3 regions of the Halobacillus seohaensis genome follow, and region 3 is predicted to be linked to each of the others. Evidence: predicted binding sites of a transcription regulator. Region 3 holds the regulator's gene; each other region holds the start of a gene.
What was found. The regulator Rex, encoded in region 3, represses fermentation and respiration genes when NADH is low (regulators of the CRP and FNR family bind a similar motif). The targets are predictions, from matches to a motif close to TTGTGAAATATTTCACAA.
Positions count from the first base shown of each region.

Region 1: the regulator Rex is predicted to act here: its motif matches at 1,646-1,663, upstream of cydD (thiol reductant ABC exporter subunit CydD).
Region 2: the regulator Rex is predicted to act here: its motif matches at 1,614-1,631, upstream of ACFQIC_RS05790 (cytochrome ubiquinol oxidase subunit I).

Region 1 covers NZ_JBHSZV010000034.1:96,014-99,545, forward strand. The annotation lists gene cydD (thiol reductant ABC exporter subunit CydD) at 1-1,618, opposite strand, end outside; gene ACFQIC_RS13920 (Gfo/Idh/MocA family protein) at 1,898-2,914, opposite strand; gene ACFQIC_RS13925 (hypothetical protein) at 2,923-3,300, opposite strand; gene ACFQIC_RS13930 (VOC family protein) at 3,510-3,532, opposite strand, start outside.
Region 2 covers NZ_JBHSZV010000013.1:265,785-269,316, forward strand. The annotation lists gene ACFQIC_RS05785 (cytochrome d ubiquinol oxidase subunit II) at 1-164, opposite strand, end outside; gene ACFQIC_RS05790 (cytochrome ubiquinol oxidase subunit I) at 168-1,523, opposite strand; gene ACFQIC_RS05795 (ABC transporter ATP-binding protein) at 1,809-3,532, opposite strand, start outside.
Region 3 covers NZ_JBHSZV010000040.1:104,699-108,230, forward strand. The annotation lists gene ACFQIC_RS15645 (MDR family MFS transporter) at 1-958, opposite strand, end outside; gene ACFQIC_RS15650 (redox-sensing transcriptional repressor Rex) at 1,043-1,705, opposite strand; gene moaC (cyclic pyranopterin monophosphate synthase MoaC) at 1,723-2,211, opposite strand; gene ACFQIC_RS15660 (ABC-F family ATP-binding cassette domain-containing protein) at 2,372-3,532, shown strand, end outside.

The DNA of each region.
Region 1 (3,532 bases), on a different contig from region 3:
TCTGGTCCGCCGCTTGAATCGTGTGCAAACGATGGGCGACCGTAATGACAGTAGAGGATCGTGATAATTCCTGTAACGATTGCTGCAGAATTTTTTCCGTTTGCAAGTCAAGACCTGTCGTCGGTTCATCAAAAAGAATAATGTATGGCTGTTTCAGAAAAGCACGAGCTATCGCTACCCGCTGTTTTTCTCCACCTGAAAGTCCTCGGCCCGCTTCCCCAATTGAAGTATCATATCCTTGCTCAAGCGATTTTATAAACGAATCAATTCCTGCTTTCTCAGCCGCCTGTTCGACTTGAGCACGAGTAGATCCTTTAGGTCCTCCGACAGCAATATTTTCAGCAATGGTCCCAGAGAACAAGTAAGGATGCTGAGAAATATAGCTCACCTGTTCAAACCAATCCTTTTCTTTATAGTCGGATAGGGCTTTTCCGTTTACTCGTACTTGACCTTCTGTAGGTGATACTAAACCAGCCATTAAATGTAGCAGGGTCGTTTTACCAGAACCTGTTCGTCCAACAATCGCTACCTGACTATAAGCCGGAATAAATGTATCAATGTTCAGTAAAGAAAAACCTTCTTCTTTATAACTAAAACTTACGGCTTTAAGTTCTACTTCTGGTGGCTGATTTTTCGTTACAAGAGGAGCAGATCCCCACTCCACAACTGGCACGTCCTCTTCTAATTCATCTGTTACTTTATTAGCAGCAACCATACTCCCACGACCTGTATGAAAGGCACTTCCTGCATCTTTTAACAACTGATAAAACTCAGGAGCTAAAATTAAAATAAAAAAGGCAGAGAAGAACGAGATCCCCTCATATACAACAAGACGAATGGCAATCTCCATCGCAATTAAACCTATGCTGAGCATCGATATAAACTCAAGCATCAAAGAAGAAACGAATGCGACTTTCAACACGCCCATTGTAGCGTCACGAAAACCGAGACTGCTTTCTTTAATGAGCTCTCTTTGTTTTCTAGCACGTCCAAACAATTTCAGCGTCGTTAAGCCTTGTAATGTATCGAGAAACCTTCCTGAGAAAGCTGCCATCTTATCTAGCTGTTCCTCCGATTTCTTTTTCGTCATAACACCAATTAAAGCCATAAAAAAAGGAATAAATGGCGCGGTTATGATCATGATCAACCCTGAGTAAAGGTGTTGCGTAAATACCGCAACTAAAATCATCACAGGTACGATAGCCGTTTGAATCATTTGAGGAATATAGCTGCTAAAGTAACTATCCAAGTCATCAATAGCATCCATAAGTACACTCACTTTTTTTCCTGACTGTCCTTGCATGGAAGCCTGCACTGGGTTTTTCGCGTACTTACTCAAAAGAGATTTTCTGAAATTCTTCTTCACTTTGGCTGCCATCTTCACACCTGTCCGACCCGACCAATATGTCAGAGTTGCCCGAATGGCAAGTACAACAAATAATCCGATGATTAACGGTGTGATAGCTTGAAAAGAAGCATTATTTAGAAAAACACCCTCAACGATCGCGACGAAATAATAAGCTTGTCCGATGATGGCCGCCCCAGTTAACAAGGAGATCATCACTAGCAAAATTATTACTGGTCGCTGTGAGAAGGCGATTTGTTTTAGGTGCTTCATAATGGATAGCTCCCAACATATTTTCATTAGTGAAATATTTCACATGGTTATTATAGTACATAAAGAGTCATTTGAGAATTGATTTGATATCTCCATTCTATCAAATCAAGAGCTGTTCTATGCGATTTAACTGATATCAAGGGAATGTTTATTGGGAAAGAGAACTTTATTTGTTCCTTATTAACATAGACTGCTCCTGTTCACAGTTAGTTTGTTCCCTATATAATTATTATTTCCCACACATAAAAGACACAACCCTTAAAGAATTGCGTCCATCGGTTATCTCCTTATCTGTTTAAGCTCAACCCTTCGTTCTTCTTCATTAGATATAATCGCCGCTTGATTCACCAACGTCAATTCTAGGGCATCTTCTTTCGTAATGGTTGGCGCTTGTCCATGTTCAATTGAAGCCACCCATTGTTCCATTGGCATCGGCAATGGAACAGGCAATTCTTCAGGAACCACCCAATCTTCACTATTAAATTGGACACTCTTGATGCGGACTTCATTTTGTTCAATCAGGAGCGTTCCTTCTGTTCCGTACACTTGCAATTGAAAAGGACTGCCTGCAGATACAAAACTTGTCTCAAGAACACCCAGTATACCTGAATCATATTCCACAAAAACAATTGACTGATCATCAACATCAGGGTTAAACACAGACTGCATTCGAGCTGTTAAAGCTTTTGGTGGACCTGCTAAACGATTCGTTAAATAAATCGGGTGCGCTCCGAGATCGATTAAAGCCCCACCCCCCGTCTTTTCTCGATCGTAAAAATGTTGAGGGAGCCATCCACCTGGATGCAATTCAGTTGATACCGCCCCGTTGTGAGCCACACGACATCGAATGGTCGATAGTTGGCCTAACCAACCTTTGTCCACTACCTCTTGGGCATATAAATAATATTCCTCCACTAACCTTGGGAGGGAAATCATAAATTCAACATCTGCTTTCTCGACCTCTGAAAGGATTTCATCGCACTCTTCAACTGTCAGGGCCAATACTTTTTCAGTAAAAATGTGCTTTCCGTGCTTAGCCGCTTCCACCATAATGGATGTATGATCACTTGTAGGATTCGTTATAATAACACCATCAATAGAAGAATCAGAAAGGACCTTTTCCAAATCTTCTTCAAAACGTACGCCAAGCTCCGTTCCCCATTCTATTCCACGCTCGTGAATTTCATCCCATACTACTTCAACCGAAATATTTTCATTCTCCATTGCTTGCTTTGCGTAATCTACTGCATGAACATGCCACTTACTAAGTAACGCCACACGAATCAATGAAAACACCTTCTTTACTATGTAATCGTCCTTTTACTATCAAAGTTAACTCTCTGCGCCAGTACCTTTTTTAAATCATCTACGTCTTTCTCGGCTAACCAATCTAGATAGATTTCTTTTTCACTGCCTTTTACTAACTTAAGCAAAATGACATCGTTTACTTGAGTCACCTGCTTCACAAGATGAAGAGGGATGATTTTACGAGGCAGCACGGATCCTCTATAGAATGAAAATCTCTCATCCTCAACCCTTAAATAATCTTTCTCTGTCATACGAAAATACTCAACGGCCTTCCCCACACTTACAATAAAAAACACACAGACTATTAGAACAATCAATGGATTTATTTTCTCGTTAAGCATAGATTCATACACCAACAAAACTAAACTGAGCAAAATACTTAGGAGTGAACTCCATCCCTTTTTGATCCACTTTTCGTTTGTAGTAAAAGGATACCTTTTATTGACTGTATCGATAACACCACCCCTTGACTACATCTTAGGATTACTTGATAGCTAGCATATCACCGTTGTTGATCTCTCACATCCATCCATAATCGACCTCCCAAAAACACCCTTCGGCCCCTTAAAATAGCCAGTGTAATTCAAGCTAAATCATCTAAAGTGT
Region 2 (3,532 bases), on a different contig from region 3:
ACTGGTGAAAGATACCGAGAGATTAACTGATTTATAATATGATCTTTTTTAGTGATTTTAGCATAATAGGCAAAAAATCCAGCTCCAAAGTCAACTGAAGCAACGATTAAATAACCGTAGAGGAACAACCAGAGCACTGTAATTCCGATATATTCATAACCCATATGTTAGTCCTCCTCCTTCGTTGCTGCTACTTCAGGGTAACGCTCTTCAAATTCAGCCTCTGCTGGATTATTTTTAAACATTTTCCGAAGAACGAGCAAACACCCTGCCCCCAAAACAAAATAAAGACCACAAAAAAGAATAAACATTAGTCCAACATGATCGGACGTTGTAGCTCCTTCTGCAACCGTCATGATTCCTCTTAAAATCCAAGGTTGACGACCCTCTTCCGCAAAAATCCAGCCAAATTCAATGGCAAGCATAGAGAGAGGGCCTAAGGTTGCAATTCCCCATAACAATAACCTGTTTTCCTCATTCCATTTCTTAACCTTCCAGAATAGCAGAAATAACATCGAGATTCCCAAAACATAAAATCCGATCGAAACCATCAAATCAAACATATAATGAATCCATAGTGGCGGTTGTTCATCAGAAGGCACTTCATTCAAACCTTCTACTTCTGCATTAAAGTCACCGTAGGCCAAAAAGCTAAGCCCCTTCGGTATCGTTATCGCATTTTCAACTTCATTATCTTCATTTAGGGATCCAAAAAGAACGAGGTCGGCCCCAGCTTCTGTTTCAAAATGCCATTCTCCAGCGGCTAATTTCTCCGGCTGATGTTCCGCTAAGAATTTAGCAGACAAGTCACCGGCGATCGCTGTCGCTATAGCAAAAATAAAGGTTGCTGTTACCGTCAGTTTCAGAGCCTTTCTATGATACTCCGATCCTTTTTTCACTAAAATAATCACGGCGGCAATCGTTGCCAGGATAGCTGCCGAAGTTAAATAAGACGAAGCAACAACATGGAATACCTTGGTAGGTGTCGCAGGATTAAACATAGCTGCTAACGGACTGATTTCTGTAACCGTGTTTCCATCCATTTCAAATCCTTGGGGTGTGTTCATAAAAGCATTTACCGTTGTAATAAAGAACGCTGACAATGTCGAACCTATTACAATTGGAATGGATAACAACCAATGATACATAGGATTTTTAAATCGATCCCAAGTGTATAAGTAGATTCCTAGAAAAATAGCTTCAAAAAAGAAAGCAAAGACTTCCATAAAGAGAGGCAAACTAATGACATTACCTGCAACTTGCATAAAGCTAGGCCATAAAAGTGATAATTGCAAACCAATTGCGGTACCGGTTACAACACCGACAGCAATCGTAATCGTCATTCCACGTGTCCACCTTCGTGCAAGTAAAGTCAAATGTGAATCTTTCTTTTTAATACCAATAAATTCAGCTATTGAGATCATGATTGGAATTCCAACACCAACTGTAGCAAAAATAACATGAAATGCTAAAGTTAAAGAGGTGAGCAATCGACTCATGGTGACGCTATCTTCAAAAAACATATCTATTCCCCCTGGAACTTCTATAACTAATCCTTCTTCTCGTAGTATAAATTATGAAAGCGATTCATAGTTGGATGGTTGATGACTTTTTTGTGACAAACTTCACAAACAACTTGTATCTATATCTTACAAGACAACTATTCGTTTGTCTAAATTTTAGATTTTTTGTTAGTTAACAATACCCAATACTAATAAGTATTAGACATGTGCGGACAAAAAAGCACAATAATCACACATAAAAATGCCCGCATAACTAGTTCATTATGCGGGCATTCTATGCAAAATCTAAATAGCATCTAACATCTGAAACTGAGCTTTAACTAACTCAAAGTATTCACCCTTTTGATCCATTAATTCATCATGAGAACCATATTCCAAAATCTCGCCTTGTTCGAGAACATAAATCGTATCCGCTTCACGAATCGTTGATAATCTGTGAGCGATAATGATTGCTGTTCGTCCTTTTAATAAGCGACGAAGAGCTTCCTGGATTCTCATTTCCGTTTCAGTATCAATACTTGCTGTTGCTTCATCCAAAATAAGAATACGAGGATTTGCTAGAAGAGCTCTTGCGAACGAAAGCAGCTGTCGTTCGCCCGCTGAAAGGATATTGCCCCTCTCTTCTACTTCCGTTTGATATCCTTCTTTTAATCGCTTGATAAAGTCGTCGGCTCCGACAACTTTAGCCGATTCTATCACTTCTTCATCAGAAGCTGTTGGACGTCCAAATCGAATATTCTCCATGATTGTTCCTGAGAAAATAAATGTATCTTGGAGAACGACACTAATTTGCTGGCGAACACTATCAATGGTAGCATCTTGTAAATCCACGCCATCAATTTTCACCGCTCCCTTAGTCGGATCATAAAAACGACTGATTAAGTTGGCGATCGTTGATTTTCCTGATCCAGTATGACCCACGAGAGCCACGGTTTCTCCCTGTTTCATTTCTAATTGGATATCATGAAGAGCCATCCGTTTCTCATCATAGGCAAATTGGACGTGATCAAATTCGATATGTCCTCTCATATCTGTTAACTCGATCGCATCTTTACGTTCTTCAACATTTGGCTCTTCATCAAGAAACTCAAAAATTCGTTCTGAAGCTGCCATAGCCATGAGCAATTGATTATACATTTGGCCAAGCCTTGAAATAGGCTCCCAGAACATACCGAGGAAAAAGGCAAAAGATACAAAGGTACCGATCTCTATATCCCCTTGCAAAATGAGGAAAGCACCATAGGAAATCAGAATAACTGTACCTACAGCATTGCTCATTTCTACAAAAGGTCGGAACATGGCACTTTTGCGTGTCGCAACATTCCATGCTTCAAAATTATCTGAGTTCACGCCATCGAAATATTCAGCATTTTCGCGTTCTTGTGAGAAGGATTGGGTAATTCTTACACCTTGTAAGCTTTCATTTAAATGAGAATTTAATTTTGACTGTTGAATACGCACTTGCTGCCACGACCTTCTAATATTCTGACGCAATTTAGTTGAAATGTAGAACATCAACGGCATGATAATTAGAATGGCTAACGCAAGTTTCGTGTTTAAAGCAAACAAAATAACAATAATCCCTGTAAGCATCACAACATCCATAAGTAAGTTAATAATCCCATTTGTAAATAGTTCCTGAAGGGAATTGATATCATTCATAATTCGAACGAGAATCGACCCTGCTGAGCGGGAATCGAAAAACTTATGAGAAAGTCTTTGAACGTGGGAAAATAAATGCTGCCGCAAATCATAAATGACATTTTGTCCTAAGATGTTCACATATTTAATTCTTAACGCATTAGAGACATAACTTAATAAATACATGATCGCGATGCCGACAACTAACTGAATTAATAAATTTGTATTATCATTTTCTATGGCTATATCTATAGCTACCTTACCAATTAAGATAGGCACCACCAAACGCACAATTGTAGCAATGAGCATAGTTATAATTGATATCGGTAATAATGTTTTCCAGTAAGGTTTAACATATTTCAAAAGCC
Region 3 (3,532 bases):
TTCCCCCTATCGACATAAAAATACCACTTGCCGCTGCCGCTGGAAGGAACAAAAGACCAGTCATCACCTCATTTAACCCATACACATTTTGAATAAGTAATGGCAGTAGAAAGATACCCGAAAACAAGCCAATTGACGCCGCAGATGTCACCACGATGGAAACCGAATAGGTGGGCACCTTAAACACTGATAAATTAAGGAGCGGGTCTTCCTGTCGATTTTCATAAAGTACAAAGGCGATAATTGCCATAAGGCCTGCTGCAATCAAGGTGATATTCAATGGGTCGGTTAACAACTCCAAGGTTCTTCCCCGTCCGAGAGCAAACAAAACCGAACCGATACCAAGCGTAATGATCATAAAGCCGATGTAATCAAATCGTTTTGTTGGGTCCGTTTCCGTAGGCTCCAAAAATTTCGCCGACAAGAGCAATCCCGTAAGACCAAAGGGGATATTAAAAGCGAATAGCCACGGCCAGTCAAAAAACTGAATCATGAATCCTCCCACAGTTGGACCAATGGCGGGTGCTACCATTGCAGCTACACCATAGACTCCAACAGCTAACCCTCTTTCATTTTGAGGGAATGAATTAAATATTAGCGCCATTGCGATCGGCATCATTAAACCACCAGCCATCCCTTGTATGGCTCGCGAAATAATTACCATCGCTAACGTCTGAGATAGTAAACCAGAGAGTGAACCTACAATGAATAAGCACAATCCCACAAGATAAACTTTCTTTTTACCAAACCGATCACCAAAATAACCAGTTAGCGGCATGGTCATTCCCATTGACACCATAAAAATCGTTAAAATCCAACCAACTGAAACAGCATTTGAATCAAATACGTCAATAAACCTTGGCAGGATCGGATTAAGCATACTGTTATTTAAAATGACGGTAAATGTTCCAAATAGAACAGATAGAACGACTAGCCATTTCTGAGGTATCTTGCTCATTCTCGTCCCTCCACACTTTCCAAACTCAAAGCATCTTATCTATACCCATTTATTAAAATCCTTAAAACGCCAAAAAGGACAACCTTAATGGTCGTCCTCTTCTTCCTCATCGTTATCTAACGGATAATGCTTAAGGAAATAAACAAGCGCCTGAAGTTCCACAGCTAAATCAATATGATGAACACGAACACTTGTCGGAACAGTGATTCGGGCAGGTGTAAAATTAAGCACACCAGAAATTCCTGCTTCGACAAGACGGTCCGCTATCCCTTGGGCAGCTGAGGCGGGTACCGTTAAAATCGCAACCGATATGTTCTCCATATGTTTTTCTAAATCATCAATATGCTTTATCGGCACACCACCTACCTGTTCTCCGATCCTTTTCTCACTTGCATCGAAGGCCACTTCAATTTTCGTATTATTATTTTTCATAAAGTTATAATTTAAAAAGGCGGTACCTAAGTTCCCTACCCCGATAAGAGCTACATTGGTTGTTTCATCGTGATCTAATGTTTTTCTAAAAAAAGACAGCAAATACTCTACATTATAGCCGTATCCTTTTTTTCCGAGCGCTCCAAAGTAAGAGAAATCCCGACGTATTGTTGCAGAGTCGACTTTCACTGCATCACTAAGTTCTTTCGAAGACACTCGCAGTTTTCCCTGGCTATGTAGATTATTAATAAATCGATAGTACAGTGGCAGTCGTTTGGCTGTCGCTTGTGGGATCTTTGAATGTTCTGCTTCCATCTTTTTAAGACCTCCTTTCATCGACCTTCTTCTCTATGATAATCACCCGTTTTACCTCCTGTTTTTTCCTCGAGGTAGGTTGGGCCTATAACAATTCCTTTATCTACTGCTTTACACATGTCGTAAACTGTCAGCGCCGTTGCCGATGCTCCGGTTAACGCTTCCATTTCAACACCCGTGCTTCCTTTTGTTTTCACTGATACACGAATAGTTAAAGCATACCCTTTTCTAAGATCCCAATCAAAAGTTACATCGATCCCATTTAACGGTAGGGGGTGACACATTGGAATCCAGTCCGGCGTTTTCTTCGCTGCCATAATTCCCGCAACCTGTGATACAGCAAGTACATCACCTTTTTCGACTTCACCGCTAGTAATTTTATTATAAATTGTTTCATTGACTTCAACACTTGTTCTTGCAACAGCCGTTCGAACTGTATCGTCCTTCTCTGAGATATCGACCATTCGAGCTCGACCTTGGGGATTAAAATGAGTAAATTCAGACATGTACTTGCTCCTTTACCAATTTTACAGTTAGTTATACAAACATTACTCCTATTTTACCAAAAAATCAATGGAAAGTGTTACATCATTCACAATCTTGAGTACCTCTCCTTGCTACTCTCATCGTATATAAGATACACTTATTTTATTGGGGTGAAACGACATGATTCTCATGCAATTAAATCAATTAACGAAACGCTTTGGCGCAGAGTTAATTTTAGAAAATATTAAATTAGATGTACAAAACAATGATCGGATTGCCATTGTTGGCAGAAACGGTTCCGGAAAAAGTACCTTGCTTAAAATGATGGCAGGTGAAATGGCTCATGACACCGGTGATATTTTTAAACCGAAAGAAGTGACCATGGGCTATTTAGCTCAAAATACAGGTCTCCAATCCAACGATACGATTTGGAATGAAATGGAGAATGTGTTCTCTCATTTGAAAGCCATTGAAAAGGAATTACGTTCAATGGAAGCAAATATGGCCAGCCCTGACCTTTTAGAAGATTATGAAGCTTATCAGAAACTGTTGAAATCATATGATGATAAACAAGATTACTTCAAATTGTCGGGTGGCTATCAGTATGAAGCCGAGATTAAGGCTGTCTTAAATGGGTTGAATTTTCATAACTTCGACTGGAGTACACCTATTTCTTCATTAAGTGGTGGTCAGAAAACTCGTTTAGCTCTCGGAAAGCTGCTATTAACGAAGCCAGACGTACTTATTCTCGATGAGCCGACCAACCACTTAGACATTGATACCCTATCCTGGCTTGAAGGTTACCTATCAGGTTATCAAGGAGCAGTTGTTATCGTATCGCACGACCGTTACTTTTTAGACAAAATTGTTAACACAGTATACGAAATTGCTCATCAGGGATCCAAAAAATATACTGGTAATTATAGTGATTATTTAAAGCAAAAAGAAATTGATTATGAACTTGAACTTAAACATTATGAAAAGCAACAGAGCGAAATTAAACAAATGGAAGAGTTCGTTCAGAAAAACATCGTCAGAGCAACTACGAGTAAACGTGCTCAAAGCCGTCGTAAACAGCTAGAAAAAATGGACAAGCTTGATAAACCCAAAACGGAACAGCAATCTGCTAAATTTAGTTTTCAAATCGAAAAGAAAAGTGGCAACGATGTACTAAAACTTAGAGACTTAGCCTTTCAGTATCAAGTCGATACCCCTTATTTATTTGATCAGCTAACTATCGATATACAGCGTGGCGACTCCTACGCCCTCGTCGGACCGAATGGAGTAGGAAAAACAACGCTACTCAAAACAATAATTGGTGAGTTACAAGCCGCAAAAGGC